Regions from separate parts of the Aeribacillus sp. SP014 genome, predicted to be linked through region 2. Evidence: riboswitches for the same ligand, from Rfam matches in the RefSeq annotation. Region 2 holds a riboswitch; each other region holds the start of a gene.
The links. Region 2 has a riboswitch for S-adenosylmethionine ahead of ACVIJU_RS15635 (methionine biosynthesis PLP-dependent protein). Riboswitches for the same ligand answer to the same signal wherever they lie in the genome.

Region 1 (10,913 bases), 2.2 Mb from region 2:
AAGCTTGCAGGAAAGAGAGGCACCAACCCCTCGTCGTCCTATAAAAGAATCCATTTTTGAAGGCCTTTTTGGCGAATCGCTGAATGAATAAAAGTTTCAACTAAAAAATAGAAGCAGATGATAGAGATCTGCTTCTATTTCATTTTTATGAAGAGGAATTGTGGCATTGCCGATTTACCACATTTAGTTCTGAAAAATTTCCTTTCAGTTATTACGCTAGAGTCGAAGGTGTAAAAGTTCGTCCGGCAAATTCAAAAACAAAAAGTTATACGGCCTCGCTAAAACGGCGTTTATGTTGGATTGTAAAGTAGGTGATCGTTGCGAGAACAAACACGATCATAAAAGTGAGCAAAATAAATGCATTTTGCCACATAAACGCATAATCGCCGCTCGAAATGACTGAACGGAAGCCGGCTACGGAATATGTCATTGGCAGCCAGTTGTGGAGCGGCTGCAACGCTGTTGGGATTAACTCTAACGGGAAGGTACCGGCGCTTGTAGTTAATTGTAAGATTAAGATAATGATTGCTAAAAATCTTCCCGGATCACTTAACGTTGTGACAAGCAGCTGAATTAACGTCATGAACGTTAAGCTTGTGATGATCGTAAATACGATAAATCTCGCAATACTTTGCACTTCAATGCCTACTCCTGCTAGTAAAATTGTATCGGCAATCAACGATTGCATGACGCTGATCATAACGAGAACACCAAACTTGCTAAAAAACCAACTCATTCCCGTTTTAGGTGTAGTTGCTGGTTCACGAAGAGGGTACACAATTGTTACGAGCAAGGCGCCGACAAACAATCCCAGCGATAAGAAGTACGGAGCAATCCCCGTTCCATAGTTAGGAACTTCGTTTAATTTTTCGTTTTTAATTTTTAATAGGTTTTGCAAACATATCGTATATTTCTTTGTCCGCTTTGACGTTGCTGGCATCTTTGGCTCCATCGTGCAATTTTTCTGCCAATTCATTAGAACCTTTATCCAGCGTCGTCATTCCTTCCGTCAATTGACCAGACCCGTTAGAGAGCTGCTCGATTCCGTGTGAAAAGTTTCCTAACCCATTTGTAAGTTTTTCCATTCCGTTTGCTAATTCGCCGGAACCAGCAGCAAGCTGATTAGTGCCATCTTGCAGTTGATCAGAACCGGAAGCGAGATCATGCAAGCCGGCTGATAATTGTCCGCTTCCTTCCATCAGCTGGGTTATTCCGCTTTTCGCTTCATTCATTTTTTCACCGAATGTCGATAATCCTTGGGAGAGCTCCTTCTGTCCGCCAGCTAATGATTCGGCACCTGCGGTGAGCTGCTCCTGCCCTGCTACTAGTCGTTTGAGACCGTCGCTTAAAGCGACTGTTCCGCTATGCAATTGCGCTGATCCAGAAGAAAGCTGATCAGCTCCATCTTTCAATGCTGCAGCATTTTCGGAAAGCTGGCTGATACCGCTTGTTACTTGTTTGCTTCCATCCGCCAGCTGCCCTACACTTGCACGCAGTTCTTTGAGTGCCGTTTTTTGCTGCGGATCAGACGTTTGAGCGATCATAGCATCAAGCCGGGCTGTCAGTTGTTCCAGTCCGGCACTCACCTGTGCCGCTCCCGTTTTCGTTTGTTCTGCTCCCTTAGCCCATTGTCCGAGTGATGACGACAGATTGCTGGCTCCGCTTCGTACTTTCTCGGCTCCGTTTGCGAGCTGAGGAGCTTTTTCATTTATTTGTTTCATTCCATGAAGTGATTGCTTTAATCCATCCGCCAGCTGCTGAGAACCATTTCTTGCCTTTTCTGCACCATCGAGCAATTTCTCTTGGCCTGCAATCAATTGTTCAAGACCGGAATTAAAACGGTTCATTCCGCTGTTCAGACGCTCGGCTCCGGAACTAGCGGATTGCAGCCCATTTTTAAATATCAATGATTTTTCAGCCATCGTTTTTAAATGTCCATATATTTCTTGAACTCCTTGTTCCGCAGAGAGCGCGCCGTTGTACAGCTCTTGTGAACCATCTTTGGCCGAATCAACCCCGTCCTTCAGCTTTATTGCTCCTTGTTTTGCTGAATCAATGCCGTCATGCAGTTTCTTTGCTCCTTCGCTTGCCGATTCGAGCCCTTCTGCCAGCTTCTTAATATTTTGGAACATTGTTTCGGCATATGTTTCCGTTAATGTATCACCAACTTCTTCTTTCAGTTTTTCAATGGTTTTATCCCCGATTTGTGCTGCGAAAAAGTTCATGCTCTCATTCGGCATATAAATGAGCTCCATTTTTTGAGGGTGTTCGTCCTTTATCGTAGTTGCATGCTTTGAAAAGTTTTCTGGAATTTTGATAACTAGATAATATTTCCGGTTTTTTAATCCGTTTTCCGCTTCTTTCTCGTCAACAAATTCCCAAGAAAGCTGCTTTTTCTTTTTTAGATTTTCCACTAGATCGTCGCCGATCTTTAACTTTTCCCCATTCAATGTTGCCCCTTTGTCTTGATTGACTACAGCGACCGGCAATCTCTCTAAGTGGCCATACGGATCTCCAAATCCCCATATAAACATTCCGCTATACATAATGGGGATAAATAAAATAGCGATAACAGGAATCAAAATTTTCCGATTCGCTACAATCATTTTTAGCTCATGTAAAAATAATGAGATTCCACGCAACGGTTATCTCCTTCCTTTTTCGTACTTTTGACCATTTTGCTCATTTAGTCATTTTATGATAAAAGAAGAAGGACTATCTATTTCGACAATCCTTTTAAAAAATACAGCTCAAATAATTCTGCGATTTTCTCCTTTGGCAGCGGCTCATGTTCCTTTTCCCAATCAAAGTTTAGGGCGATATACATTTTTAACATTAAAAAGGCGGTGATTTCGGAATCACAGTTGCGAATTTCTCCTTTTTTTATGGCGTTGTCAATTTTTTCGCGGATAAAGGCGATAATCGCCCGATCCAATCTTTTCATCACTTCTTGAACGGCCGGAGTCCCGATATCCCGAATTTCTTGGAGAAGCTTAATTGTTAGTGGATGTTGCTTTCGAAACTCTGCAATGCGATATAAAGCGCGATGGGCGTTTTCAAGAAATGGACGATCGGGGTCCATTGCATGCTCTGCCGTTTCTTTTATTTCTACAATAACTGAGGAAATAATTTCGTCTAACAAATCCTCTTTGCTTTTAAAAAACGTATAAATTGTTCCTTTGCCTACATTCGCGAGTTTCGCCACTTGTTCTATCGTCGTTGCCTTATACCCGAATAAGGAAAAAGATTTTGTCGCCGCATCAATAATATTTTGTTTTCGATCGATAGCCATGCTCCTCATCCTCTTGATTGACTAAATGGACATTTTGGTCATTTCGTTAAAATTATCATACTATATTGCCTGATTAAAATAAAGGGGTTTTTTTACAAAATGATCGACAGGCTTTACACATGCGGCTGTCCTCATTTTTAAAAAGGGAAGAAGGTCCAAGCACGGTAACGTTGTGAAATGTTTGCAAAAACCACCACGTTATAGTATACCGTCAATCATCCGAAGCTGTAATCGGCAAAAGGCTTCTGCTTCAGACATCATTTTTTTCTTGTTGTTGTATTTTTTAGATTTGTCAAATATATTGCTTATGTCAGAATAAAAATAATTTTTACGGACAAATTTTTTCCATAATTGTAAACGGCCTTTTTTAAAAGGAAGTGTTTATTTTAAACAACTTTTGTTAAAATAAGTAAGCAAAGTTTTCGGGAAAATTATTGCTAAATATGGGTGGTGAGCTTTATGTTCAATCGTATATTATCGATCTTGGTTGTTGTTGGATTGCCGTTGTCCGTTATTGGCAGTTTGATGCATTGGAATGCACTGCTTCTATTTGCAATTTATTGTTTAACGATTATCGGACTTGCCAGTTTTATGGGAAGAGCGACAGAAAGCTTGGCGATTGTGGCAGGTCCACGAATTGGCGGACTGTTGAATGCGACTTTTGGGAACGCTGTTGAGCTCATTATTTCAATCTTTGCGTTAAAAGCAGGTTTAATTTCAGTTGTTTTAGCATCTCTCACAGGTTCTGTAATCGGCAACTTGCTGCTTGTTGCAGGTTTATCGTTTTTTGTCGGTGGATTAAAGTACAAGCGGCAGAAGTTTAATGAATACGACGCAAGACATAATTCTGGATTGTTAATGTTTGCGGTCATTGTTGCCTTTGTCATTCCAGAAGTGTTTGCACAAACAATGAATGATACGGACACATTGACGTTAAGCATTGGCATTTCCATCATTATGATCGGGCTCTATTTAGCCGCGTTGTTTTTTAAATTGGTAACCCATCGGGGAGTTTATCAGAAAAAAGAGGAGCAGATCGAAGAACACGAAAGCCCGGAATGGTCTGGCAAGATCGCAACCATCATTTTGTTTTTGGCAACAATTGCGGTTGCATATGTTTCGGAAAATCTTGTACATACGTTTGAAACGGTCGCACATGAACTTGGCTGGAGTGAATTATTTATTGGGGTAATTGTCGTTGCCATTGTTGGAAATGCAGCGGAGCATGCGTCTGCGATTATTATGGCTTACAAAAATAAAATGGATGTAGCGGTTGAAATCGCCATCGGATCAACCTTGCAGATCGCCATGTTTGTTGCGCCTTTGCTTGTATTAATTTCGCTTCTGTTTTCAGAAAAAATGCCGCTCGTCTTTACGCTTCCTGAGTTGATTGCCATGGCGACAGGAGTACTGCTCATGATTGTAATTTCCAATGACGGCGATACGAACTGGTTTGAAGGGGCTACTTTGCTTGCTGCTTATGTCATCATGGGGATAGGCTTCTATCTATTATAGGAAGATATTTTGCGGATAAAATACAAATAGCTTGAAAAAACTACAAGCAAAGGCTACTTGAAAGGAGATAACCACATGAAACAGCTAATGACGTTATTTATTTCAGTCATGCTTGCATCGGTTTTTTCAAGCTTAAGCTTCGCTGAAGCACCAACTATCCCCAAATCGGTGATGGATATTTCAAAAGAAAATACGTATCCAAATCCGAGTCAAAATCTTCCTTATTTACAGCCAAGTGAATTAACAAAAGAGTTAATCAAAACATCCAACGTCCCGATTGAAAATCCTGTTTTAATTAAAATGTTAAATGAGTCTTCCATTACACCTTCTCCAACCGCCATAGGATATAGAGCCGCCATTTACTTGGGACGGTGGGCATTGAATTATGAATCTGAGGAAACAACAGTCAATTGGGAGTATCAAAAAATCAATACAAACTTTTTTGACAATCGAGGCGGTAAGTCGCCCGTTCAAATTAGCTATAAACAGGAGGCACAAAAACGGGTAAAAGGAGGATTAACCGCTAGAATTTCTGATCATAAAGATGTCAAAAAATTGATGCTGATGAAGGCGGCAAAGAAATCGAAAATGCCGCTAGCATTTGAAACAATTGTCGGCTTCGGGACGAAAAAAAATCAAGTATATAATATCCCGCCGAAAAAAATGGGGTATTTATACGCATACGTTCCCGCTGTCAACGAAAAAGGAAAAGTCACTTACGGAGAAGTGTATTTAATGTTAAGGGGAAGCAAGAAGCAAATTGTTGTCAAAAATGTTACGCAACAAGGCATTGGAGCATGGATTCCTGTGCAGGATCGGGCATCCTTCCACTTTCTTATTACCAATCAGCCTAGATAATAGAAAAGGGCGGGCGAAAGGCAAATATATTGCCGAAAGAAGCCCAAGCCCTTTTATTATATGCGCGCTTTTCTTTTTGTAAAATCTAAGTCTCGGTAATAACTATTTTTCACTAAAAGATTCGGTCCAAGACACGCTACGTTTGGACAATGGCAATTCAGCTGTTGGGCAATCGGGGATTGCATCCATTTTTCATAGGCTGATAAAAGAGTATCTTTTTTGATGTTTCCAAGCGGCGGTACATCGCCGAAATCTGTCACAATAATGTCCCCTGTAAAAATATTGACATTGAGACGGGATCTGCCGTCAGGGTCATTTCGAACAGTCACGTTTTTGCTTTCTCTCAATCGCTTCAGCAATGCTAAATCTTCCTCATTGTCGCTGCAAGCGTAAAACGGGAGTGTTCCAAACAGCATCCACACTGATTCGTCGCGGATATCCAAGAGCTTATGAATTGCTTCGCGTATCTCATCCAAGCTGAGCGTTTCAAGATTGCTAGCGAAATCACTTGGATACATTGGATGCACCTCATGGCGTTGACATTTCATTTCGTCTACAATTTGTCTATGGATTTTTTCAAGATGAGGAACCGTCCGTTTATTCAGCATCGTCTCCGCTGAAACAATTACTCCCGCTTCAGCCAGAGCTCTAGAGTTTTCAATGATTCGTTCAAAATATTTTGCGCGTTCTTTATATGGAGGCTTCTTTTTCATCATTGCAAATCCGGCTTCAACAAAATCATCGACTGTTCCCCAGTTATGGGAAATATGCAAAACATCTAAATACGGGATAATTTTTTCATAGCGTTTCAAGTCCAATGTTAAATTGGAATTGATTTGGGTTCGTATCCCGCGTTCATGTGCGTATTTTAAAATGGGAACGACATAATTTTCCACAGATTTTATCGAAAGCATCGGCTCCCCGCCGGTAATCGAAAGGGATCGCAATGTCGGCACTTCGTCTAGCCTTTTTAAAAGTAAATCGAGCGGCAGCCCTTCAGGATCTTTCGGAGATAAAGTGTATCCTACAGCGCAATGCTCACATCGCATATTGCAGATTGTAGTGGTGGTAAATTCTATATTTGATAATGTTAATTCACCGTATTCCTTCATATCTAAATAAGCTTCCCAAGGGTCATAGGAAGGAGTAATCTTTTTGAGGGTTGTATAAGTTTCCATAAAAATCATTTCTCCTTTAATTAAACTGCACCATTAAATAATTGTAGCATGCCATCAGAAAAATGTAAGCGAATTTGAATCGAATATGATGTAAAAAAGTGTTGACAGAGGGGAAGGATAGTGGCATAATCCAAGTAACCGAATAAGAATTATAAAGTTAATAATAAAACTCTTATCAAGAGCAGGTGGAGGGATGAGCCCAATGAAGCCCGGCAACCGACTCATATGATGAGCACGGTGCTAATTCTCCCAACAGAGATGTTGAAAGATAAGAAGTTGTTTTGACAAAAAACCTCTTCTTATTGAAGAGGTTTTATTTATATAAAAAAATCTGAATGAAGAGGATTGAAAAAATGGGTCACGTAACAGCAGTATACCAAATCATTGCGAAACGAGAAGATTTAGAAAAAAAAGCAGAAGGCATTGCTCTTGGATTAACGGTAGGTTCGTGGACTGACCTTCCTCTTTTAGTGCAAGAGCAGTTAAAAAAGCATAAAGGACAAGTGGTTGAGATAAAAGAAACAGGCGAGGATCCATCCTCCGGCAAAACGATTGCACAGCTTCACATTCGCTTTCCGGGAGAAAACTTTTCTAAAGACATTCCTGCCATCTTAACGACAACTTTTGGAAAATTATCACTAGATGGAGAAATAAAATTACTAGATTTGCAGTTTGACGATGAGATCTTTCGGTATTTTCCAGGTCCTCGATTTGGAATTCAGGGGTTACGAGAAAAACTTGGCGTTTACGACAGACCGTTAGTGATGAGCATCTTTAAAGGTGTAATTGGACGTGATATGGATTACCTTCTTGCCCAATTGCGGGAGCAGGCTCTCGGGGGCGTCGACTTAGTAAAGGATGACGAAATACTTTTTGAAAATTCGCTCACATCATTTGAAACAAGAATAAAGGAAGGCAAAAAAGTTCTTGATAACGTGTATCAAGAAAAAGGGCACCGAACTTTGTATGCGGTCAATTTGACGGGAAAAACATTTGAATTGAAAGATAAGGCAAGAAAAGCAAAAGAATTAGGTGCCGATATTTTGCTATTTAATGTTTTTACATATGGCCTCGATGTGCTGCAAGCATTAAGGGAAGATGATGAAATCGCCCTCCCAATTATGGCTCATCCGGCGTTTAGCGGATCGTTTACTTCATCCGAAAAATATGGGCTCTCTCATTCCTTATTGCTTGGAAAATTGATAAGAATTGCTGGAGCAGATTTTTCGTTGTTCCCTTCACCATATGGCAGCGTTGCATTGGAGCGTGACAAAGTTTTAAAAGTGAAAGAAGAATTGGTGAAGGAATCAGTTTTAAAACCAGTTTTTCCTGTTCCATCTGCTGGCATTCACCCGGGTCTTGTTCCCATTTTAATTCATGATTTTGGAAAAGATTGTGTCATTAATGCAGGAGGCGGTGTTCACGGTCACCCGCAAGGTGCTCAGGGTGGAGGAAAAGCTTTCCGTCAGGCAGTTGACGCTGTTTCCCGGGGTGTTCCCCTTAATGAAGCAGCTGAAGACATAGAATTACAAGAAGCAATTCGGCTCTGGGGATGGAAGGAGGCACCGTCCAATTGAAGCCAGTAATATTTTGTGATTTTGATGGAACGGTGACAAAAAAAGATAACATCGTTAGCATCATGAAGCGTTTCGCTCCAAAAGAGTGGGAGCAATTGAAGGATGGCGTCCTTTCCCAGTCGATTAGTATTCAGGAAGGAGTCGGCAAGATGTTTGCACTTCTTCCATCTTCTTTAAAGGGTGACATCATTCACTATATTTTAGAAACTGCAGAAATAAGGGAAGGATTTCGCGACTTTGTTCATTATGCGAAAAACATGAACATTCCTTTATACATTGTCAGCGGCGGAATCGATTTTTTTATTAAACCGCTGTTGCAGCCTTTTGATTCTATTACCGCACTGTTTTGCAATAAAGCGGATTTTAGCGGAGAAACGATCACCATTCATTGGCCTTATACGTGTGATGAAAAGTGTCCCAACCAAAATTGTGGGTGCTGCAAACCGACAATTATTCGGCAAATTGCAAATGCTGACACTCATTCCATCATCATCGGGGATTCCGTCACAGATTTAGAAGCCGCGAAGATTGCAGATACAGTTATTGCACGTGATTATTTATCAAAAAAATGTCAAGAATTTTCTATTCCTTATCAATCTTTCGAAACATTTTACGACTGTATTGACATTTTAGAGAAGACAATAAACAAAACAAATTTCATAGAAGAAAAAGGTGGCGCAAAATGAGTGTCGTTTTAACTCGTGTTCATGAGCTTGCGGAGATTAAAGAGGAGCTTGCTGCGAGGGATTGGTTTATGGGGACAAGCGGCAATTTAGCCATAAAAGTTCAAGATTCCCCGCTTCAGTTTCTTGTGACCGCAAGCGGTAAAGACAAACGAAAAAAAACGAAGGAAGATTTTTTGCTTGTAGATGGAGAAGGAAATCCTGTAGGCGCAACACAGCTGAAGCCTTCGGCAGAAACGCTGTTGCATTGCGAAATATATAAAAGAAGCAAAGCCGGCTGCAGCCTGCATGTACATACGGTTGCAAATAATGTCATCTCCGAACTTTATGGTGACGCTGGGAAAATTGTATTTCAAGGACAAGAACTGATAAAAGCGTTTGACCGCTGGGAGGAAGATGCAGAATTACAGATTCCGATTATTTATAATTATGCCCATATTCCTACATTAGCAAGCACTTTGGGCGATTTCGTGAAGGAGGATAAAGGGGCAGTTCTTATTCGCAACCACGGAATTACTGTATGGGGAAAAGATGGCTTTGAAGCGAAGAAAATTTTAGAAGCTTGTGAATTTTTATTTCAGTATCAGCTTGCTCTTATTCAAGCAAAAGCCGGTCTCCTTGCGAGTACAGGAGCTTTAAATAATTAAACATTTTAAGGAGGTATTTTACATGACAACGATTAAAATTCAAGGAACAAACGAAGTTATCAGCAATCAAGAGGAAGTGATTTCATTTTTAAATCAACAAGGTGTTATTTACGAGCAATGGGATATTGCCAAATTACCAGAGCATTTAAAAGAGAAATATCTTTTAAATGATGAGGAAAAACAAACGATTTTACAATCTTTTGAAAATGAAATTAAAGATATTTCAGCAAGACGCGGCTACAAAGCTTGGGATGTCATTTCTTTAGCAGATCATACGCCAAACCTTGAAGAGCTGCTGAAAAATTTTCAGCGTGAACATCATCATACAGATGATGAAGTGCGCTTTATTGTAAGCGGCCATGGAATTTTTGTTATTCAAGGACAGGACGGGAAATTTTTTGAAGTGCATCTTAATCCGGGAGACCTTATTTCTGTTCCAGAGGGCAGACGCCACTATTTCACATTAGCTGATGACCGAAAAGTTGTTGCGATCCGCATCTTTGTGACAGAAGAAGGCTGGGTGCCAGTTTACGAAAAAGAAGAAGTAAATTAAGTTTACAAAAAATTTATGAAAAAGCGGCTTTAAACATTCACAGCTGCAAGCTTAACATCATCTTTTTCATATAACTGGCTGCTCTTCGGATACACAATTCATCCAGCTCAGTGAACAATGTTCCTGAATGCAAAGAAACTATGAAAATACCACAGCGGCTGCTGACCCGGTTTTAATAGGTTTACACATTTTTGCGAAGAAGCTTGCAGCTAAAAGAGCACCACAAAAATAGGCTTGTCTTATGTTACAAGAGGATATAGTTTCACTTGAAAACCAAGTAAACACAGATAATTTATCAAGTATTATGGCGGGATGGGGAAAATCAAGAATAAATGATGCAGATTTATATTTTTAGGAAGGGGCTGTCTTAGAAAGACAAAATCCACTGAAAACGAAACATCATAAGCATTGATATATCAACGTTTCTAAAACATTAAAGGGGCGTCTATAAGCCGGAAAATCGACTTATAGACAGCCCCCTCTATTTAATGGATGCGGCGGCTGCTTTGGATCTAGAAATCCGAATCCATTTGGAGCATTTGCCGAAATCGGCTTTTACAAGCAGGTGACGAAGTGGTCTTGTAATAATGTCGTCCCCATATTGTGAATG
Region 2 (10,913 bases):
CAAAGAGGACTCCTTACAGATTATTTAGATAAAACGAAAAAATAACTACTGTTACACTTTGTCGTCAATCAGAAACAAAAACCGCCCGGTAATCCGGTTGGTCGTTTCGCATAATTTATAATTCTCAACATTTGTGCTTCTATTAAAAGCACTTCCTTTTATCAATTTAGATTCTAAGACCAGAAAGAGCTTATCAATGATTAAAAACTACAGCAAGTAAAAAAACTTGCATATTGAGGCTTGACATATTTTTATAACAACATTACAATAGAAATTGTCAAAAAAACGCATTAGAAATTCATCTGTTTTGTTAATATGATTCCGTAGCTCAGCAGGGAGAGCGCCACCTTGACAGGGTGGAGGTCGCTGGTTCGAGCCCAGTCGGAATCATCATTAAAAACCTTAGTAGACGTGGTTCTTGTGAAATACAAGAATCGCGTTTTCTTTTTCTCTTTTTTTGCCGACTTTTTAACGGCGAAACATTAAAATATCAGGTTTATTCAACAGACTATTTAACTTGTAATTTTTTTTAAATGTAAATTTTGTTTACGCCTTTTATATCGTTCAAATTTTCCATTTTCTCGCGGCCATATTGTATTTTTTAATAATTTTAGTTATATTCACCTTTTTTGACTGTGCAATATGTTTTTACGCTAAATAAAGTTAGGTACAGCGAGCTAATTGGCGACAACAATAATTAGCAACACAAAGTTTTATTTAATCTTCTTATCAATTGTTTTTAACAAATTACGTTTCTCCTTGTTTTAAAATATGCAAACTAGTTTTTTTACTTAAACTTTTTGATTCCTCCATTCACCAAAAGTTACGTTTGAAAAATTAAATTTTGGGAAAAATTAAATTTTGGAATGACCAGATTTCAACAAAATTAAAAATGTACAGACCTTTGTCTGTTTAGGCCGATCCAAGCCTTTTGGGTCGGCTTCTTTTTTCGGCATGAAAAAATCGGATGAGACTTTAGTTCAATTAGACTAGAAAATTTAATTTTCTGTAAAAAAAAATAAAATTTTCTAAATTAAATCTTGTAAATTTTTCCTACCACGCTGTATAATCAATTTGATCTATTCAGTACTCGGAGTGATTTTGATGAAATTACGTAAGCTATTGTTTTCGATAGTGTTTGCATTTTCTTTTCTGTTGATCCCGTTTCACGAAACAACAAGCGCTCAGGCAAAAAATATGTATGTTCATTTTATTAATGTCGGACAAGGAGACGCAATTTACATAAAAGCTCCAAATGGAGAAGATATTCTCATTGATGGCGGAAATAACAGTTATGGAGATGACGTTGTTAATTATTTGAAAAAGCAAAAAGTGGATGATATCGAAATAATGATTGCAACTCATCCGGACGCAGATCATATTGGCGGTCTGGACACTGTGCTATCTGCTTTTCGAGTAGAGCAGGTGTATGCGCCAAAAGTCAGCCATACGACGGAAAGCTACAAAGATTTTTTAAATGCTGTTAAGCGTGAAGGCAAAAAAATAAAGACCGCTCAAGCAAATGTTGCTTTGCCGATCAAAGGAGTTACCGCAAAATTCGTTGGGCCTGTCAAAGCATATCCAAAAAGCGACTTAAATAACTGGAGTGCTGTTTTAAAGCTTACTTACGGTAAAAAATCATTTCTTTTCACTGGCGATGCGGAACTTAAAGCAGAATCGGATATGATTAAAGCTAAACAAAATTTGCGAGCTGACGTCCTAAAAGTAGGACACCATGGTGCCAAAACATCTACAAGCACAGCGCTGTTAAACTCAGTAAAACCGACATATGCCGTCATTTCCGTCGGCAAGAACTCATACGGCCATCCTACTCAAGATGTGATCAATCGGCTGAAAGCATACAAAATAAACACTTTTAGAACGGATAAACAAGGCCATATTGTTGCAACAACGAACGGCTCCAATCTTTCCTTTAATGTAAAAGTGGCATCGTCCGGCACAGCAAGCAAACCAACTAGCTACAAATTAACAGCAAGTGTCGATAACAAAACTCCAAAGCAAAACTCTACAATAATACTGAATGTAAAAGGGCTGCCAAACGGAACAAAATATAAAGCTGTTTTTAAATACAAAAGCAAAAACACCACTTATACCGGTACTATTGGTAAGCCATTGTCGGTAAAAATCGGCCGTGCTGCAAAAGGTTATACTGTTAAAATCGATGTATCAGCCACTTATAAAAACAAAACTTATAAAGCACAAACATCTTTCACTCCTAGATAAGGTGGGACATTATGAAATTTATTATTGATCGATTTGAAAATGACATCGCAGTCTGCGAAGATGAAAACGGCAAAATAATCGAAATTTTAAAAAGCCAGTTGCCTAAAAATGCAGAAACGGGAGATGTAATTATTCAGAAAAATAACCGTTATTATGTCGATAAACAAGAAACAAGCAAACGAAGACAAGAAATTGAAGAGTTAATGGACGAATTGTTTGAAGATTAATCGTTTTTTCAATTAAGATTCCAAGCAAATATGATTGAAGTGGAAGTGTCAAAGATGCTTCCACTTCATTATTTTTTGCCGTTTTAGAATCGCGCCTATAGAGCTGATCATTCATTTTTTCCTCTATGCTTGGTTTTTATAGATTTAAATTTTCGTTTTCTATCGGATTTCATTTTGCCGTCTAGGTTGAAATGCCGCTCCATTTCCCACCTATTCGTGACATAAAGCGGTTTTTCTTAAACAACATTTTGAATTTTGCAGCATAAAAATAAATCGGCCTTCTGCAAATTAATGGATTGATTCCAACACATCCTTTCTGTCTCTCCGACATTTTATCCTGATTTTGTTCGTTCCAATGTGAATTGCTCTCCGCGTTTATTCTGCGTCTCAATGATTCCGCCTGTAATCATGTTCTAATCAATGGATCGATTCTTCCATGACAACCTGTCTTCTTTAAATGCTCTCACCCTTCACTTTTTGATCAGCTTTGTATTTCCATATATATTGAAACGCATATAATGCGATGAAAATGATGAGACCTGAAATGTCTGAAAAACGTTCTGGATAAATCAGCAACAGCCCGGCCACGACTGCGGCAATTCGTTCAATCAAATGCATTTTTCTCATCCAATATCCGATCATCCCGGCTCCAATTGCGATCATTCCGCAAAACGCCGTAAAGACTACCCATAAAATTCCAAGCCATGTCGTATCAATCATTAACATTTGCGGAGACAAAACGAAAATATACGGAATGATAAAGGCGGCGATTGCCAATTTTGAAGAGTGAATTCCCGTTCGGATCGGTTCTCCTCCTGATACACCGGCTGCGGCAAAGGCTGCGAGGGCAACTGGCGGTGTAATGTCGGCAATAATCCCGAAGTAAAACACGAATAAATGTGCAGACAAATCAGGTACCCCCAACAAAATAATCGCTGGTGCAGCAATCGTTGAGGTAATAACATAGTTCGCTGTAGTCGGCGAACCCATTCCAAGAATCAACGAAGCTATCATCGTCAGCATTAATGTCGGAATGAGATTGCCCCCGGCGATATCAAGCAGCCCGTTGGCAAGCTTCAAACCAAGCCCGGTTTTCGTCACAACGCCGACAATAATTCCAGCAGCGGCTGTTGCTGCCGCAACCCCTAACGCTGTACGGGCGCCGTCGACGAGCGCTAATACAATATCCTTAAATGTCATCCGATTCTCACGATTTAAAAATCCAGCGACAATCGAAATACATATCGAATAAATGGCAGCATGTGTAACGGTCACTCCTGACATTAGCAAAATAATAATAACAACGATCGGGGCTAACAAATGCAGTTTTTTCAAAATTTCTTTCCGATTCGGCATTTCTTCTTTTGACAAGCCTCTTAAACCGATTCGCTTTGCTTCAAAATGAGTCATGATCCAAATCCCTGCAAAATATAGAATAGCCGGAATAGCTGCCGCTTTGGCAATGTCCCAATACGTAATGCCGTTCCCGATAAATTCAACCATTAAAAACGCAGCTGCTCCCATAACCGGCGGCATTAACTGACCGCCTGTAGATGAAGAAGCCTCCACCGCTCCTGCAAAATCTTTGTTATAACCAAGCTTTTTCATCATCGGGATGGTAAACGCGCCGGATGTGACGACATTGGCAACTGAGCTTCCGCTGATCGTTCCTTGAAGGGCACTGGAAAAAATAGCTACTTTTGCAGGACCGCCAATTCTGCGCCCTGCAACGGCAACGGCCAAATCATTAAAATATTGACCAATCCCAGTTCTAATTAAAAAGGAGCCGAAAAGGAGAAACAAAAAGATAAAGGTTGATGACACGCCTAGCGGAGTTCCTAAAATCCCTTCGGTTGTAAAGAACATAGTTTGAACAATTCGTTCAGAACTAAGACCGCTATGCTGGAGAAAGTTAGGCATGCTAGGACCAAAATAGGCATACGCCAAGAAAAGCAGCGCGATGATCGTAATCGGCAGCCCAACCGCCCTCCTTGTTGCCTCTAAAACTAGTAAAATAGCTAAAATTCCGATATAAAAATCCGTTTCTGTCAATATTCCGACGCGCATTACAATGTCATCAATGAACAGCGGCCAATATGCTCCAACGCCAATACTTAAAAGCGCAAGGATGATATCATACCAAGCCACTTGAAATTTATATTCTTTCCTCTTTTTTCGATTAGCCGGAAACAAAAGAAAAATCAAAGCAAGCGCAAAACCGAGATGGACAGAGCGCTGGATTTGCGCTGTAAAAACACCGAAAATCGATGTATACAACTGAAACAGCGAAAATGCCAATAATCCGGCAAATGCGATGCCTCCCAACACGCCTTTTAGCTTCCTCGTTCCTGCTTCAGGATCATATTTTTCAAGCAGCATTTGCTGCTCTTCTTCTGACAGTACGTCAAATTTCTCTTTACTCACGAATATTCACTCCTTTCACCTGCTGCCAAATACTGATTTTTGCCGGTTTTATTCTTACCCATGAGCCGGGTCCAAAAAAATCCGCCAATTTGTAGCTGTTACCTTGATAAACGATTCGGTGATCGGCCTGTACTTGTCCAATTCTCAAATCAATATAGGAAAATTCTCGCTCCATGTTTTTTATAAAAAATTTTCCATCCTTTTCTAAAAATTTCCCCTCCCCTTCCACATTAGAAGGCATTCCAACAGCAAAATTTTCATACTCAAGTTCTGTCTGAATGATTTTGTTATTGCGTAATGTATATGTCTCCTTCACATCCGTAAGATGGATGGAATGAGTGTACTGAATTTGAAACAAGTCATCATCACGGACAGGCAGATAACCTAATAAGTCATTCTGATCTTCATGATAAAAAGCGATGGCATTTACAATAGGAAGGAAAAATAAAAAAACGTTGATTGTCATAAAAAGGGGAAGACAGATGAACAAAGCTTTCATCCTAGCTCTCATGAAAATCCCCGCCTAAAATGGAGTTACATAAATGAAATCGATAGACCGTTTAAAACGGCCTATCTTTGATACGTTATGGCTGGATTCCTTTTTCTGAAAAATACGTTTCAGCCCCTGGATGAAGCGGCAAATTGCCTATTCCATCAAGGGCTGCCTCCGCTTTGATTAATTTGCCTTTTGCGTGAGTAATTTTATTTGTATTTTCAAAAATCGCTTTTGTAATATTGTATACGGCATCTTCATCCAATTCGCCGCGGACGACCAGCATCGCTTTTACAGCGACTGTTTTTACGTCCTCAGGAATTTTATATGTCCCCTTTGGTACTGTATCTTCAGCATAGTAAGGATATTTTTCGATCAATTGTTTGATTTTGTCATCCGCAATCGGAATTACTCTAATTTCTTTTTGTGCTGAGAGCGATTCAACTGCAGCCGTCGGTGTCCCCGCAGTAATGAATGCAGCGTCTATGCTTCCGGATTGAATGCCGTCCGTTGATTCGTCAAAAGATAAGCTTTGCGCTTTAATATCATCAAAGCTTAATCCATGAATTTCTAAAATTTGCTGTGCGTTTGCATTCACTCCAGACCCAGGGGCACCAACGGAAACCGACTTGCCTTTCAAATCTTCAACAGAAAGGATGCCGCTATCTTTTGTTGTAATAATTTGCACCGTCTCCGGATATAAAGTCCCAATTGCTTTAACATTGTCGACTTTATTGTCTTTGAACATCAATTCACCGTTTAATGCATAAGCAGCAATATCAGTTTGCGAGAACGCAATATCAGCTTCACCATTTTTTAGCGCTTGCATATTTTCTGCTGATGCTCCTGAAGATTGTGCATTTGCATTAAAGTCCGTTTCTTCCGAAATAATTTGCGCCATCGATCCGCCGAGCGGGTAATAAGTTCCTCCTGTGCCTCCGGTTAAAATGCTTAACGTCTTGCTTCCTGCCTTTTCCCCGCTTTGATTGGAGCCATCACTTTTGCTGCTTCCTCCTTCGCTGTTATTTCCACACGCAGAAATGATCATTATGAAAAGAAGAGCTGTTAAGAATATAAGTCCGCTTCGCCATTTGATCATTGATACTCCCCCTTTTTAAATTCGTTTGACTTTGGGTGCATTACTATCATATTAAAGAACAAATGAAAAAATGTGGGATAATATGTCAGCTAGATTATCAACATAAAAAAAAGACAGGAATTGTCGGTATTCGACATCTCCCTGTCTTCTATTAAGGTAAGAAAAAATTTATTGATAGGCCAAAACAGTAGAAAGACCAGACTCCAAATCATTTTTTAAGTCTTCAAAATTTTCTAGCCCTACGCTTAATCGAAGAAGACCATCGGTTATCCCTCTTTTGATCCGTTCTTCTTTCGGCATCGCGGCATGGGACATTTTAGCTGGATACGACAAGATCGATTCAACTGCACCAAGGCTGACTGCGAAAACAGGCAGCTGAACATGATCAGCAAGAATCTTGACCGCTTTTTCATCTTCTAGTTCAAACGATAAAACCGCTCCACCGTTGACACTTTGCCGCAAATGAATATCTGACCCTGGGTGATCGTGAAGACCTGGATAGTACACTTTTTTAATGGCAGGGTGCTTTTTCAAAAATTCTGCTAATTGAGAAGCTGTTTTGACGGATTGATCCAGCCGCACATGAAGTGTTTTTAACCCTCTTAATACAAGCCAGCAATCATGCGGGCCGAGAACAGCGCCGAAGGCATTTTGAAGTTTGTAAAGCTCTTCGCCAAGCTTTTCATCTTTCACAACTGCCAATCCTGCCAAACAGTCGCTATGACCTGCCAAAAATTTTGTTGCACTATGTAAAACAATATCGGCCCCTAAATCGAGAGGCCTTTGCAAAGCCGGAGTCATAAATGTATTATCAACAAATGTTAAACAGCCGTTTTCTTTTGCAAGCTGCACAATTGCTCGAATGTCCGTCACTTTTAACAGCGGATTCGAGGGCGTTTCAATGTAAATCACTTTTGTGTTCGGACGTATATTTGCTTTTACGGCATCAAGGTCCGTCATATCGACAAACGTATATTCAATGCCAAAGCGCGATAAAACATCGGCAACGATCCGGTATGTTCCGCCGTACACATCTTCTGTGACCAAAACATGATCACCGGAAGAAAGTAAAAGAAAAGCTGTTGATATAGCGGCCATCCCAGAAGCAAACGCAAAGCCTCTCACTCCGCCTTCCAGTTCGGCAATCGCCTCTTCCAACGCTTTTCGTGTTGGATTTCCTGAACGGCTGTAGTCAAATTCAGGAGATTCATCCAATGTTTGCTGATGAAACGTTGACGCTTGCTGAATCGCCACGCTGACAGCACCAGTTGTCGGGTCAACCTTATGTTTATTATGAATCAATTTTGTTTGAAAGCTCCATTGGTCATGCATTTAGTAAATCCCCTTTCGCAGCTGCTTGCAATGCCTGCTTGAGATCTTCCTTCAAATCCTCCACGCTTTCAATCCCTACAGAAAAACGGAGAAGCCGGTTACATACACCGTTTTGAATTCGGATTTCTTCCGGAATGTCCGCATGTGTTTGGGTAGCTGGATACGTTATAAAGCTTTCTACCCCTCCAAGGCTTTCCGCAAAACAGATTAATTTCAGATTCTGCAAAAACGGGTTGACCCATTCTTCTTTTTTCACACGGAAGGAAAGCATTCCGCCTCTGCCAGGATATAATACATCATCAATTTCAGGAAGCTCTTTTAAATATGCCGCCAGCTCCCTTGCATTTTCCTGATGTTTGGCCATTCTCAATGATAAAGTTTTCATTCCTCTAAGCAGCAGCCACGAATCAAAAGGAGATAATACCGCACCAATTGCATTTTGATGCATGGCTAATTTTTCGCAAATTTCTTTCCCTTTTGCACAGACCAGGCCGGCAAGGACATCGTTGTGACCGCCTAAATATTTCGTTGCGCTGTGAATCACGATATGCGCTCCTTCTTCAATCGGACGCTGCAAAACAGGTGTGTAGAACGTATTGTCAACGATCAGCAGCAAATTGTGCTTCCGGGCCAATTCCGCCAACGAGGAAATCGATGTTTCCTGCATAAGCGGATTAGTGGGCGTTTCTAGAAAAATCGCTTTAGTATTTTCGTTTATTAATGATTCCGTATATTCGCGAGACGTAAAATCGTCATAGTGGAAGGAAAGACCGTATTTGCGCCACTCTTCTTCAAACAAGCGGTATGTCCCGCCATATAAATCTTTTGAAACGATCAGTTCATCTCCACTTTTAAATAAAGCCATAATCGTCTGAATCGCTGCCATTCCGGAAGAAAATGCAAATCCTTGATCGGCTCCCTCCAATTTGGCTATGGCGTCCTCGACAAGCTCTCTCGTTGGATTTTTTGTCCGAGTGTAATCATAACCTGTTGATTCACCTATTCCTTTATGCCGGTAGGCTGTGGACAAATAAATGGGGGCGCTTACTGTTCCTGTAAGAGCTTCACTTCGATTTCCTAATTGGGCCAAAACTGTTTCAATATTCATCTTTGACTTTCCTCCTTTTTTAGTTAGTAAAAATGTGCTGCTTTCATTGCCTGTAGAGGAGGCTTTAAAAATAAAACGCCCTCTTCATAAGAAGAAGGCGTTTATTGTTTGGCTCCTTCTTATCTTCCAAGCATATCTTACGGCAAAATGCTTGCTGGATTTAGCACCTTGGTACAAAGGTTATCATGCCGCCGTCCTTGTACCGGTTGCTGAGACTTCTTCGGGCCAGTTCCCTCCGCCTCTCTCGATAAGAATTCCGATATGAACTTTTGATAGGTATAACTTTACCTCAGTTTTAAAAAAAATTCAAGACGTTTCCTGCCAACAATTCCGATAACTTTGATTTATTTTCAGTAAAACTAAAGAAGAATAAGAACTTTCTTTAAATAATCCGTCGATTCTTGAAATGTTTTTTTGCGAAAGCCAAAAGGGAAATTTTTTTGTATGGATCACCTTTGATCCTCCATCATTTCAATGAAGTGGTTTTATTTTCCCCTGAGGCTTCCCAAATTTTAATAGATTTTAAAATATAAATATTCAATTCGGAAGCTGTCGTATTTGGAGAAAAATTGTGAACGAGGTGATCTTCTTTAGAGGAATTGGAAAATTTTAAGAGTATTTAATAAACAGTGAATGAAACGATTGAATTGGCAAACTAATCATTTGATAAATTTTTCGCCAACTTCTGTCAAACGAACCCGTACTCCATAAAGCAGCTGAACAGAAAACGAAGATGCGATATTTGTTTTGCAGGTGAAGCTGGGAAGCAAAAAAGATGAACATAAACGTGCCGTTGGAAAATTTGCTGAACATTCTTTACTGATGCGCCTTCTCTTTTTTATCAATATTATGGAAAGGAAAGACTGTTTATGATGCTGTATATAATCGACAGCATACGAACCAATAATTTTCATGACGAGCAAATGATGGGGCAAATCAAAATTATGTGAGAAAACGCTTTCTAAAAACTGGAACATCATCAAAACAATGTGTACGGAATTTATTATGATTATGAAAGCGACTACAGAGGAGATTATTTATTAAGCATTGCAATTGAAGAAAATAATGGGGAAGCTTTTAATTGAAATCCCGAGGAACATGAAAATAAAGTTTTTCAAGTAGATAAAACGGACGAACAAGGCATTTTTAAAACTTGGAGTAAGATTTGGAAGCAAGAAGAAACTGGTTTAAGTAGAGCGTGCTTACACATATGATTTTGAAAAATACGGCCCAAATGGAGAAATTGAAATTCATATAGGCGCTGTCTAATAAGTCGATTTTCCGGCTTATAGACGCCCCTTTAATGTTTTAGAAATGTTGATATATCAATGTTTATAATCTTTCGTTTTCAATGGATTTTGACTTTCTGGACAGCTCCAAACAATGTGAAAAAACGGGAGCTTATTCGAGCGATTTGAATAAAAAGCTCTCACAACAACAGAATCCCAATATACAGGCATAGTCATAAACAACTTTTGGGATAAGCCCTGTTTTAACAACTGCTTCATCTTGAATTTACATCAACAAAATAACCCCCCTATCCAGAAGCCGCATAATATCAAAAAGCTTCTGTATAGGGGGGTTTATTACTTAATTCAAAAAGCTTGTATCTACAAGACCTTTAAGATCCGGTTTTTCTTTTAAAAATTTCAAGTCATAAGAAGAGTTAGAAAAGTCTTGAAGAACTTTTTCATCCACTTCGGTTGTATAGCGGACACGTTCCCAAGCGCTGTCGATAATTTCTGGGTCAAGCTCTTGATTTGTTATTTCTTTAATCGATTGAATGGCAATATCGCGTGCTTCCTCTTTGTTTTTATTGATGAAGTCGACTGCTTTTTTGTGGGCTTTGACAATATTTTGAACTAAATCTTTATTTTCTTTAATAAATTTGTTGCTCGTCACTAAAACAGTGTTCGGAAGCGTTGTGCCATAGGCGATATCTTTCGTATCGACAATCACTTTCGCCCCGTCTTTTATTAATAATGA
Region 3 (10,913 bases), 170 kb from region 2:
ATCAGATAAATAAATGCCGAGCAATCCGCGGTTAATTAATTTATGAAAATTTTCGTTCGGAATACCTTTTAAATTTTTGTCCGCTTCATGTACAAAATGAGCTAATCGTTCCATCATTTCTGATGTGCTTTCATAAAAACTGCAAAAATTTAAATCGCCCTCCAATTGATCCTCCTCTTGATCAATAAAGTAATCCAATAAAATATGAAGCCCTTGCACATATGGAAAGTAACCGTCTTTAATTTTTTTGGCAATCGCTTCGTTAAAGCTGGGCTGAAATGCATAGGCGACTAAACAAAAAATGCCCAATGTCGATCCAGCGCAGGCAGAAAATTCATACCACCGCATATCCGGGAGGGAAGATTTATATTGTTCGAACCACTGTACTAGCCTTGGCACTCTTTCCTCTTCTATTACATGCTTATGTACTTGCAGTTCACAATAATATTCGCAAAGCTCCATCAAATAGCCAGCTATAACCGGATAGTTCTCCAATTGGCTCAGCATTCTTTGGCATGTCATGACAAGCTCTTTTAAATATCCGCCATCATCTTGGTCCTCACGAAATTGGTAGTAATTTTTTAATTCTGCATGAATCGACAGCGCATCCTTCATTGATTGGTGCAGCATGCGGAAATCTTCCGGATCAAAAGAAGTGCTTCTGTCGCATAAATTATCCAAGTAATCGCTAATCGTTTGATAAGCAACGATAAACTCTATGCATTCCTCTATATGAGAGTTCGACAAAAGCGCTAAAATGCTTCCTCCTTCGCAATGAAATGCTTTCGTATTTATGCTTGCAAGCGCCTGCTTTCTCAATTCAGGATTCGGTATTTCCTCAGCCTTTTTTTTCCACCCATCTAAGTAATAATGGACGGTCGGAAGAATTTCCCTATAAACTCTTGACATAAGGCTGATAGGGTGTTCAGGTATACTCAAAGATCAACTCACCTCTTCATTGTAAAATTCCAGTGTTTATGTTAAATGGCTTTCTGTAAATCTCAACGCATCTTGAAAAACAAGTTCTCTTTCCGGTTCATTAAAAATTTCGTGATATAGTCCTTCCCATTCTTTATAGCTCTTTTCCGTGAGATTCAACTGACTATACCATTTTTGAACTGCTGATTTATCAACAATTTTGTCTTCTCCTCCCTGCATGACGAAAAGAGGGACATCTGGAAACTGCGGAAGCTGCTGAAATGCTAGTTCAATAGCATGAAGAAGCTCTCTGTACCAGCGCACAGAAACTTTTCTTACGTAAAGGGAGTCGTTTCTGTTTATGTCTTGAATTTCCTTATTTCTCGTTGCCATCTCAACTGTCAAACCGGAATCAAAGCGTACCCTAGGCGCGAAAATATTTAATCCTTTTGCCAAAAGATCGAGCGCTTTACTCGGTTTTTGCAAAATTCCTAAACATGGCGAAGATAAAATGACCCCGTTTAACGGAATTTTATTTCTCTGCAGCGTACGTATGGCTATTAAACCGCCCATGCTATGCCCCAGCAAAAAAAGCGGCAATTGGAAAGATTGAGCCTCCCTGATCCAACGGTCAACTTCATCAATATATTCATCAAACGATTGGACATGTCCCCGTCTGGAGGATGAATTTCCTTGTCCTGGCAAATCCCCCATGACAACATGGTACCCGTTTGTTTGCCACTTTTTTATCAGCCATTTGTAACGTCCATGATGTTCTCCAGCTCCATGAATGATGACAATCGCAGCTTTAGGACTAGAACTTACCCATTTCCACATAAGTTAACTCCTTTCCGAACATGACGGAAAATTTGTTATAATATGAAAAAAAGAAAAGGATGGTTCCCATGGTTATTTATCCATATAAAGACAAAAAACCTATAATTAGCGATTCGGCTTATATAGCTGATTTTGTCACAATCACCGGCGATGTTCAAATAGGAGATGAATCAAGCATTTGGTTTCAGACGGTTATTCGCGGTGACGTTGCCCCAACTATTATTGGAAATCGGGTCAATATTCAAGACCAATGCTGTCTGCACCAGAGCCCAAATAAACCGTTAATTATTGAAGATGATGTAACCGTCGGCCATCAAGTTCTGCTCCATAGTGCGATTGTGCGGAAAGGAGCTCTAATTGGAATGGGTTCGATTATTCTGGATGGAGCAGAAATCGGAAAAGGCGCTTTTATCGGTGCAGGCAGTCTTGTCCCGCCAGGCAAAAAGATACCTGAGAAAACTTTAGCATTCGGAAGACCCGCCAAAGTGATTAGAGAATTAACAGAAGAAGATCTTCAAGATATGGAACGCATCCGTCGCGAGTATATCGAAAAAGCTCAATATTATAAAAATATTGCTCGTATGAACAACATATAAATTGCTTATAAAAACATTTTAAAACTTTCTCTTTCAAATGTCATTCTTTACCGGGCAGCTTCATGTATTTTTAAAATTTTGTAAAATTTTTATTAGATTTGTTGAAGTTTACATAAATATGAGAGAAAATTTTTTTAAGAATTTTTGCTTTTTGAAAAGAGGAACTTTAACATGGGCAGACTGCTGAATCAGCTTTACCAATTTGAGTGCAAGTTGTTCAAACTGATTAATTCGCATTTTGAACGAAAAGGACTGAATGTTTATTTTCGGTATATTACTCATTTAGGAGGGGCTGTTTTTTCAATTGCAACATGTTTAATGCTGATGTTATTTTTTAATGAACCTGTAAAAACTGTTGCCTTGGCAAGTTCAGCTGCACTTTTTTTCAGTCATATTCCGGTTTTCATTGTGAAAAGAATTTATCCACGCAGACGGCCTTATCTTACATTATTTGAAACAAAAGTGTTAGAAAATCCGTTAACTGACCATTCATTTCCTTCTGGACATACGACAGCTGTATTTTCAGTGGCAACACCATTTTTGCTCTTTTTTCCAGCCTTAACATGGATTTTGCTTCCTCTCGCATTCAGTGTGGCACTATCAAGAATTTTTCTTGGCCTACACTACCCTTCAGATGTGCTGGCGGGAATAGTTCTAGGAGCTTCAGCAGGCACCATCTGTTTTGTCGCATTCGGACCATAAAAGCAAAAAGGTGTCTAATGCATGCATCGCATTGGACACCTTTTTTATTTTACAAATATTGATGAGCCTGTTCGCGCAAAGCTTCCGCTTTATCTGTGCGTTCCCATGGCAAATCTAGATCGTTGCGTCCGAAATGACCGTAAGCAGCTGTCTGTTTGTAAATCGGGCGGCGCAAGTCAAGCATTTTTATAATGCCAGCTGGGCGCAAATCAAAGTTATTGCGAATTAATTCAACTAAAACATCTTCGCTTACTTTGCCAGTACCGAACGTATCAACAGAAATAGAGACAGGTTTCGCCACACCAATTGCATAGGCCAGCTGAACCTCGCATTTGTCTGCAAGTCCGGCTGCGACAATATTTTTCGCTACATAACGAGCCGCATAAGCTGCAGATCGGTCTACCTTCGTCGGATCTTTTCCTGAGAAAGCTCCTCCGCCATGGCGCGCATAGCCTCCGTAAGTATCGACAATGATTTTTCGTCCCGTTAATCCTGCATCTCCTTGTGGTCCGCCAATAACGAAACGTCCGGTAGGGTTGATGAAATATTTTGTTTCTTCATCGATCAGTTCTTTTGGCACAACCGGATCAATTACTTTTTCTTTAATATCCTGCTTAATTTGTTCTAAAGTTGCCTCCGGATGGTGTTGAGTCGATATGACAATTGTGTCAATTCTAACCGGCTGTTCATTTTCATCATATTCTACCGTAACTTGCGTCTTTCCGTCCGGACGCAAATAAGGAATTTCTTCGCTTTTTCTAACTTCTGTAAGCCGGCGTGAAAGCTTATGGGCAATGGAAATCGGGAGAGGCATTAATTCCTTCGTTTCATTGCATGCAAAACCGAACATTAACCCTTGATCTCCAGCGCCAATCGCTTCAATTTCTTCATCAGTCATTTGTCCTTCTCGCGCTTCTAAAGCTTTATCCACCCCTGCAGCAATATCGGGTGATTGCTCATCAATTGATGTTAAAACAGCACAAGTTTCAGCATCAAAACCGTATTTAGCTCTCGTATAGCCGATCTCTTTGACCGTTTCTCGCACAATTTTTGGTATATCCACATACGTGCTTGTCGTAATTTCTCCACTGACTAATACAAGTCCGGTGGTGACAGATGTTTCGCAAGCTACACGTGCGTTCGGATCTTTTTCTAAAATGGCATCTAAAATCGCATCTGAAATTTGGTCGCAAATTTTGTCCGGATGCCCTTCCGTTACGGATTCAGATGTAAACAGACGGCGCTTTTTTGTCATTTACTGCTTCCTCCTCAAACTTAAAATGATGTTTATGGAGTGCTACACTCCTTGACATTGACACGGAACTCATTCCCTCACCACTGTTGTAAACATATCAAAATTGCGTACGATAAGAAAAACTTGGCTAAACGAGATTTCTCTTATACATAGAAAAAACCTTCCCTGCCAGAGGAAAGGTTGTTATAAACATCATTGCCTTTCACTCTTATCGTTCAAGGATATAACCTTGCATCAGGTTAGCACCATTGCTCGTCTATGAATATGGAATTCTTTCGCATCATGTTGTATGTCCATAGAATACCGGGATTTTGAAAGCCATATTCTACTGTCTTCTTTCAACGAGCCGGTTGCTGGGCTTCATAGGGCCTGTCCCTCCGCCAACTCGGGATAAGAGTATCCGTTCAAATGTATATCATACAGGAGCAAAAAAGTACTTGTCAACAATAAATAAAGCTTCTCTGTAATTTTCCAAATCATCTGATATCCATTATTTCAGTATCAGCTGATCAATCATGATTCGTATGATGCCCAAAAATGAAGGCAAAATATATAGTAAAAACATTATTTTCAGAAATCGATAAATAGGATGGATTATTTTCGTGAATGTGTTATACTATTTCTATAAAACCATTTCAAATATGCAAAAAAAGGATGGTATGTATATGAATATTGTAGATGTATCAAATGAATTAGCTTCGTTGATCAGCGGACCAAATGCATATCATAATTTACCAGTCGCACGGCTTGTAGAAAAAGTTTTAGCTAGGAAAGAAGGCTTTTTAACAAATACAGGTGCAGTTTCGGTTACAACAGGCAAATATACCGGCCGGTCACCAGAAGATAAATTCATCGTTGAAGAAGATTCTGTCAAGCATTTAATTGATTGGGGACCCGTCAACAAGCCAATTTCATCAGAAGTTTTTGAAAAACTGTACTTAAAAGTCATACAATATTTAAAAAATAGAGATGAAATTTATGTTTTTAACGGATTTGCCGGAGCTGACAAAAAATATCGTCTTCCAATTCAAGTGGTCAATGAATTGGCGTGGCAAAATTTATTTGCTCGCCAACTGTTTATCCGTCCGAAAAGCCAAGACGATTTAAAGGAGCATAAAAATCCGTTTACGATTGTTTCCGCTCCTTCCTTTAAAGCAGATCCAGCTGTGGATGGAACGAACTCAGAAGCATTTATCATTATTTCTTTTGAAAAGAGAATAATCCTGATCGGCGGAACTGAATATGCAGGCGAGATGAAAAAGTCTATCTTTTCCGTCATGAACTTCCTGCTTCCAGAAAGAGATATATTTTCAATGCACTGCTCCGCCAATGTCGGTCAAGAAGGCGATGTCGCGCTCTTTTTCGGTTTATCGGGAACAGGCAAAACAACACTTTCCGCCGATCCAAAACGCCGATTAATTGGTGATGATGAACACGGCTGGTCTTCATCTGGTATTTTTAATATTGAAGGCGGCTGTTATGCAAAATGCATCGGTTTGTCTGAAGAAAAAGAACCTCAAATTTATAACGCGATTCGATTCGGTTCCGTTTTGGAAAACGTTGTGGTTGATGAATCGACACGAATTCCTGATTATGACAACTCCTTATTAACAGAAAACACCCGTGCGGCTTATCCAATTGAAGCGATTGACAATATTGCTAAACCGAGCATTGCGGGTCACCCTAACACAATTATTTTTTTAACAGCTGATGCGTTCGGTGTTCTGCCGCCAATAAGCAAATTAACGAAAGAACAGGCTATGTATCATTTCTTAAGCGGTTATACGAGCAAGCTTGCTGGAACGGAAAGGGGTATTACTTCCCCTAAAACAACGTTCTCCACATGCTTTGGCGCACCATTTCTTCCGCTTCCAGCTACAAGATACTCTGAAATGCTCGGAAGAAAAATCGAAGAACATGATGTGAAAGTATTTTTAGTCAATACAGGGTGGACCGGCGGAGAATACGGAGTAGGAAAACGAATTAAACTTGCTTATACAAGAGCCATGGTTCAGGCAGCATTGGAAGGCGAACTCGATGAGGTGGAAACTGTAAAAGACCCTATTTTCGGGCTGGCGATTCCTGCTCATGTTCCAGGAGTGCCTGATGAAGTTTTACAGCCTATTAAAACATGGAGTGATAAAAACGCTTATGAACAAAAAGCGTATGAATTAGCAAAAGCATTCAAAGAGAACTTCAAAAAATTCTCGAACGTTCCGAAGGAAATTGAAGAACTTGGCGGTCCAATCATATAAAAAAATTACTTACTTTCGGCTACAGCTTTGAACTGTCCCCTGTCAAGTAGACTGTAGAAATAATAAAAATATACCTAAGCGGCTTTAGCTCTATATTCCATGGGGCTAAAGCCGCTTAATCTTTTTTGATACCTTTCATAATGATAAAAGCGGTTGTACTCATCCATCACAAGAGCTAATTCTTTAAATGTCTGATACTTATGTAAATAATACTTCTCGCATTTAAAGCGTTCCCCAAAAAGATACCATTGGCCCATTATCAATGCATCTGCCTACTCTTGACATACTTTGTGTCATCCCTGCTTGTTCTATCCTACGTTTAAAACCATGAGAGGTATATTGGAACCCACGGTCACTATGAATAAGTGGATGCTCTCCTTTTAAAAGTACGGTGGCTTGATCCAACGTTTTGAATACAAGATGATGATGATTGGAATGTCCTAAAACATCGCTCACAATTGATCCATCATATAGATCAAGAATAGCACTTAAATAGGCTCTCTTTGATGAACCTATTTTAATTCTGTGACATCAGCTACCCATTTTTCACTTGGCTTTTCCGCTGTAAATTCACGATTCAATATATTTTCTGCAACATGTTGAGGGAAAACGTTTTAACCACTTATAGTAAGCAGCTCGTGAAATACCGGCGATTTCACATATAAGATTATGCTTAGTTTTCTTTCTCATGAAGTTCCCGGATTGCGATATACTTGTCTTCAAAACGGATTTGGTTTACTTTCACCTCCTTTCGATTTCCTCTAACTTTTTTAAAAATAGATTCTCCGCACGTAAGCGCTCATTTTCTCTTTCTAACTTTTTCATCTCCAGTTTCATTTTCTCTTCTGGAGATAACTCTGCTTCTTCTTTTTTTCTTCCTCGTTTGTCTTTATCCATTGCCTTAAAGAATATTTAGTAATTTGATACCTTTTACAAAGCTCTTGAATAGTACATTCTCGGTTTTCATATGCAAGTAAAACTTCAAGTTTGAGCTCTGTTGTATATTGCTTATACATAGAAAAACTCCCCCTAAGGTAAAACAGATTTTTTATATTTTAATCTGTCTACCTTAAGGGGAGCATATCACTTTGTCGATAGCCTTTTAATATTTTTATGTGGTTTGGCAAAACAAATCGGCAACGCAGATTTTTAGACGAAAACCCCTTTTTCAACGAACTTTTATGAAAAAGGGGTTACGCGATTTTTTATGATAAGACAAATGGAAGCCGTACTCGAAAAAATTAAGCAAATTCCTCCTTCCACAATCCGTTCAGCAAATGAACGGAAATATGATGACGGTTAATTGGTTGAGTACAATGAAGTGAGATTATAAGTAAGCACGGTTTTGTTATCAGCCCATTCCAATTTAATAATTTCAGCTGTTCCTGTAGGATCGCTTATCAACGTTTTTCGAACTTCCAAAGGAATATTCATAGGATAAAGGCGATAGCCATCTTTGACAAGCTGAAATACGTTTTCCTCTATCCGCTTTTCCTTCCCTTTTGTAATAATCATCGTATTTAATTCAAGCGGCATGCCCATTTCTCCAATCCCCTTTCATTTGATCGATCATTTTTTAGTATGTATCATATGAAAAATATAATGGTCAATTTTTCATCCATTTTATCATTCGTTCTAAAACCATCCGGTTATGCCGAGGCGGAAAATGATGACTAAAATGTTGGAAATACCAGCTTTCCACTTGCTTTCCCAATTCTTTCAGCCTTCTTTCCAATCGATATGCATGTTCAATTGACACGTTTTCATCTTTTCCCCCATGAATGATTAAAACGGGTGCTTGCATTTTTTCAAGGTAATACAACGGTGTCCGCCATTTATAGCGGTCAGGATATTTCTTCGGTGTCCCTCCAATAACTCTTTTCATCATCCTTCTTAAGTCCTTTCTCTCCTCATAAGTTAAAAACATATCAGACACCCCGCCCCAGCTTACAACAGATCGAACATTTGAGCATATAATCCCAGTAAGCAAGGCCATGACTCCTCCCCTTGAAAAGCCAAAAACGTGAATGCGATCCGGATTCACTTGCGGATGTTTCATCAACAAATAGAATGCATTGACCGCATCAAAACGATCATTCCCCGCAAAATCTTCATTCCCTTCTCCTCCTAAATTTCCTCGATAAAAGGGAGCCATCACGATAAAGCCTTTTGATGCAAATTGTATAATTCTTCCTGCCCGGACCATACCAACATTTTTAATCCCTCCGCGCAAATATAAAAAGCCATCATAAACACCTTCTTGAACAGGTTCTGCTAACAGACCTTTCACTTTTAGTCCTTCAGAAATATATGTCACGATGGAAAGCTTAATCGAAGGGTTCGGTGATGGGAAAATTTGTTTGTCAACTATTTCTCCGTTTCTCAGCATCTTTTCAACCTCCATTTAGGTAGGCAATCACACATTATATTTTTTTTTCATACTTTATCCTAGATAAATATATTTAAACATTTTTCCTTTAATATGAACATCATTAGGGAGGATTTCACATGAAAAAAAGGCTTGCTTCCATCGTATTGGTGATCCTTTTCATCATACCTCTTTCAGCCTGCGGCGGAGGAGTGGAAAAAATTCGGCTGGCGGAAGTCACTCATTCTGTTTTTTACGCACCATTGTACGTAGCCATTGAAAAAGAATTTTTCAAAGAAGAAGGACTGGACGTAGAATTAAAAACTACTTGGGGCGGAGATAAAACAATGACCGCCATTTTATCAAACGGCGCTGATATCGGTCTTGTCGGTTCGGAAACGTCCATTTACGTATATGCCCAAGAAGCAAATGACCCAGTCATTAACTTCGCCCAGCTGACCGAAACGGACGGCACTTTCCTTGTCTCCAGAGCCAAGTTGGATGATTTTCAATGGGAAGATTTAAAAGGAAGCACTTTTTTAGGACAGCGTAAAGGCGGCATGCCGCAAATGGTAGGGGAATTTGTGCTGAAAAAGCATAACATCGATCCGCATCAAGATTTAAACCTTATCCAAAACATCGACTTTGCGAATATTGCAAATGCTTTTGCTTCCGGTACAGGCGAATATGTTCAACTGTTTGAGCCAACCGCAAGTATTTTTGAAAAAGAAGGAAAAGGTCACATTATCGCATCCTTCGGTAAGGAATCGGGCAAAGTTCCTTATACAACATTTATGGCAAAAGAAAGCTATATTAAGAAAAATGATAAAACGGTGAAAAAATTCACAAAAGCGCTCTACAAAGCGCAAAAATGGGTGGAAGAACATGACGCCGAAACAATTGCCGAAACGATAGCGCCGCAATTTAAAGATACGCCGATCGATATTTTAATATCTTCCATTGACCGTTATAAAAGCCAAGGATCCTATGCAAAAACCCCGCTGTTAGATGAGGACGAATGGAACAATTTGCAAAAAATTATGGAAGAAGCAGGAGAACTGCCGGAGAAAATTGATTATGAACTATTAGTCAACACGTCCATAGCAAACGAAGTGGCAAAATAATGTTGTTTCAAAAGGAGTACATTTATCGACAAGGGGGGGAGGAGATTGTCATTTTTAACGATCGATCATGTCAGCCATACTTATTTTACAAAAAAATCGGCAACGACTGCTTTGGAGGATATCCATTTGGAAGTAGAGGAAGGGGAATTTATATCCTTTCTAGGTCCAAGCGGCTGCGGCAAAACAACGCTGCTTTCCATCATTGCAGGTATCATGAAACCGACAGAAGGGCAAGTTATTTTGAACGGTATGCAAATATCTTCCGCAACACCGTCTGTCGGTTATATGCTGCAACAAGATTATTTATTTCCATGGAAAACGATAGAGGAAAATATTTTAATTGGATTAAAATTATTGAACAAACTGAATGAAAATGAGAAAAAGCGGACATTTCAGCTTCTGCACCAAATGGGTCTCGAAAATGTAGAAAAGCTATATCCGAATCAATTATCAGGCGGAATGAGACAAAGAGCCGCTTTAGTCCGCACTCTTTCTACAGATCCGAAAATGCTGCTATTGGATGAACCTTTTTCCGCCCTCGATTATCAAACGAAATTAAAGCTTGAAGACTTAGTCTTTCAAACATTAAAGGATTTTAAAAAAACAGCCATTCTAGTCACGCATGATATTGGGGAAGCAATCGCCATGAGCGATCGGATTGTCCTGCTATCCAAAAGGCCTGGCAAAATTGCCAAAATATTTACTGTCCCAAAAGAATTGCGGGATACATCCCCGTTTAAAACAAGGCAGCATCCAACGTATACTTCACTTTTTGACTTAATCTGGAAGGAGTTAGATCAGCTTGAAACAAACAACAACAATTGATCTCCTCCATAAACAATATTTGCAAAGATTGCA

Region 1: another riboswitch for S-adenosylmethionine. It lies ahead of ACVIJU_RS04665 (2,3-diketo-5-methylthiopentyl-1-phosphate enolase); the one in region 2 lies ahead of ACVIJU_RS15635 (methionine biosynthesis PLP-dependent protein).
Region 3: another riboswitch for S-adenosylmethionine. It lies ahead of metK (methionine adenosyltransferase); the one in region 2 lies ahead of ACVIJU_RS15635 (methionine biosynthesis PLP-dependent protein).

What each region holds. Positions count from the first base shown of each region.
Region 1 is NZ_JBSRXI010000001.1:936,594-947,506, forward strand. It holds gene ACVIJU_RS04630 (nitroreductase family protein) at 1-91, shown strand, start outside; gene ACVIJU_RS04635 (YhgE/Pip family protein) at 266-940, opposite strand; gene ACVIJU_RS04640 (YhgE/Pip family protein) at 876-2,642, opposite strand; gene ACVIJU_RS04645 (TetR/AcrR family transcriptional regulator) at 2,720-3,292, opposite strand; gene cax (calcium/proton exchanger) at 3,752-4,807, shown strand; gene ACVIJU_RS04655 (YfkD famly protein) at 4,883-5,665, shown strand; gene yfkAB (radical SAM/CxCxxxxC motif protein YfkAB) at 5,722-6,843, opposite strand; SAM riboswitch class I at 7,013-7,118, shown strand; gene ACVIJU_RS04665 (2,3-diketo-5-methylthiopentyl-1-phosphate enolase) at 7,197-8,420, shown strand; gene ACVIJU_RS04670 (2-hydroxy-3-keto-5-methylthiopentenyl-1-phosphate phosphatase) at 8,417-9,106, shown strand; gene ACVIJU_RS04675 (methylthioribulose 1-phosphate dehydratase) at 9,103-9,750, shown strand; gene ACVIJU_RS04680 (1,2-dihydroxy-3-keto-5-methylthiopentene dioxygenase) at 9,773-10,303, shown strand.
Region 2 is NZ_JBSRXI010000001.1:3,185,197-3,196,109, forward strand. It holds tRNA gene ACVIJU_RS15600 (tRNA-Val) at 318-390, shown strand; partial or broken gene ACVIJU_RS15605 (ComEC/Rec2 family competence protein) at 1,105-1,932, shown strand; gene ACVIJU_RS15610 (DUF3006 domain-containing protein) at 2,256-2,471, shown strand; gene ACVIJU_RS15615 (TRAP transporter permease) at 2,925-4,850, opposite strand; gene ACVIJU_RS15620 (DUF1850 domain-containing protein) at 4,888-5,406, opposite strand; gene ACVIJU_RS15625 (TAXI family TRAP transporter solute-binding subunit) at 5,480-6,487, opposite strand; gene metC (cystathionine beta-lyase) at 6,656-7,819, opposite strand; gene ACVIJU_RS15635 (methionine biosynthesis PLP-dependent protein) at 7,812-8,927, opposite strand; SAM riboswitch class I at 9,044-9,181, opposite strand; gene ACVIJU_RS15640 (aliphatic sulfonate ABC transporter substrate-binding protein) at 10,518-10,913, opposite strand, start outside.
Region 3 is NZ_JBSRXI010000001.1:3,358,936-3,369,848, forward strand. It holds gene ACVIJU_RS16420 (tetraprenyl-beta-curcumene synthase family protein) at 1-939, opposite strand, end outside; gene ACVIJU_RS16425 (alpha/beta hydrolase) at 976-1,755, opposite strand; gene ACVIJU_RS16430 (gamma carbonic anhydrase) at 1,824-2,351, shown strand; gene ACVIJU_RS16435 (phosphatase PAP2 family protein) at 2,523-3,053, shown strand; gene metK (methionine adenosyltransferase) at 3,103-4,308, opposite strand; SAM riboswitch class I at 4,514-4,705, opposite strand; gene pckA (phosphoenolpyruvate carboxykinase (ATP)) at 4,974-6,563, shown strand; partial or broken gene ACVIJU_RS16450 (IS3 family transposase) at 6,638-7,451, opposite strand; gene ACVIJU_RS16455 (transposase) at 7,397-7,579, opposite strand; gene ACVIJU_RS16460 (DUF2584 domain-containing protein) at 7,863-8,105, opposite strand; gene ACVIJU_RS16465 (alpha/beta hydrolase family protein) at 8,170-8,952, opposite strand; gene ACVIJU_RS16470 (ABC transporter substrate-binding protein) at 9,072-10,055, shown strand; gene ACVIJU_RS16475 (ABC transporter ATP-binding protein) at 10,101-10,880, shown strand; gene ACVIJU_RS16480 (ABC transporter permease) at 10,858-10,913, shown strand, end outside.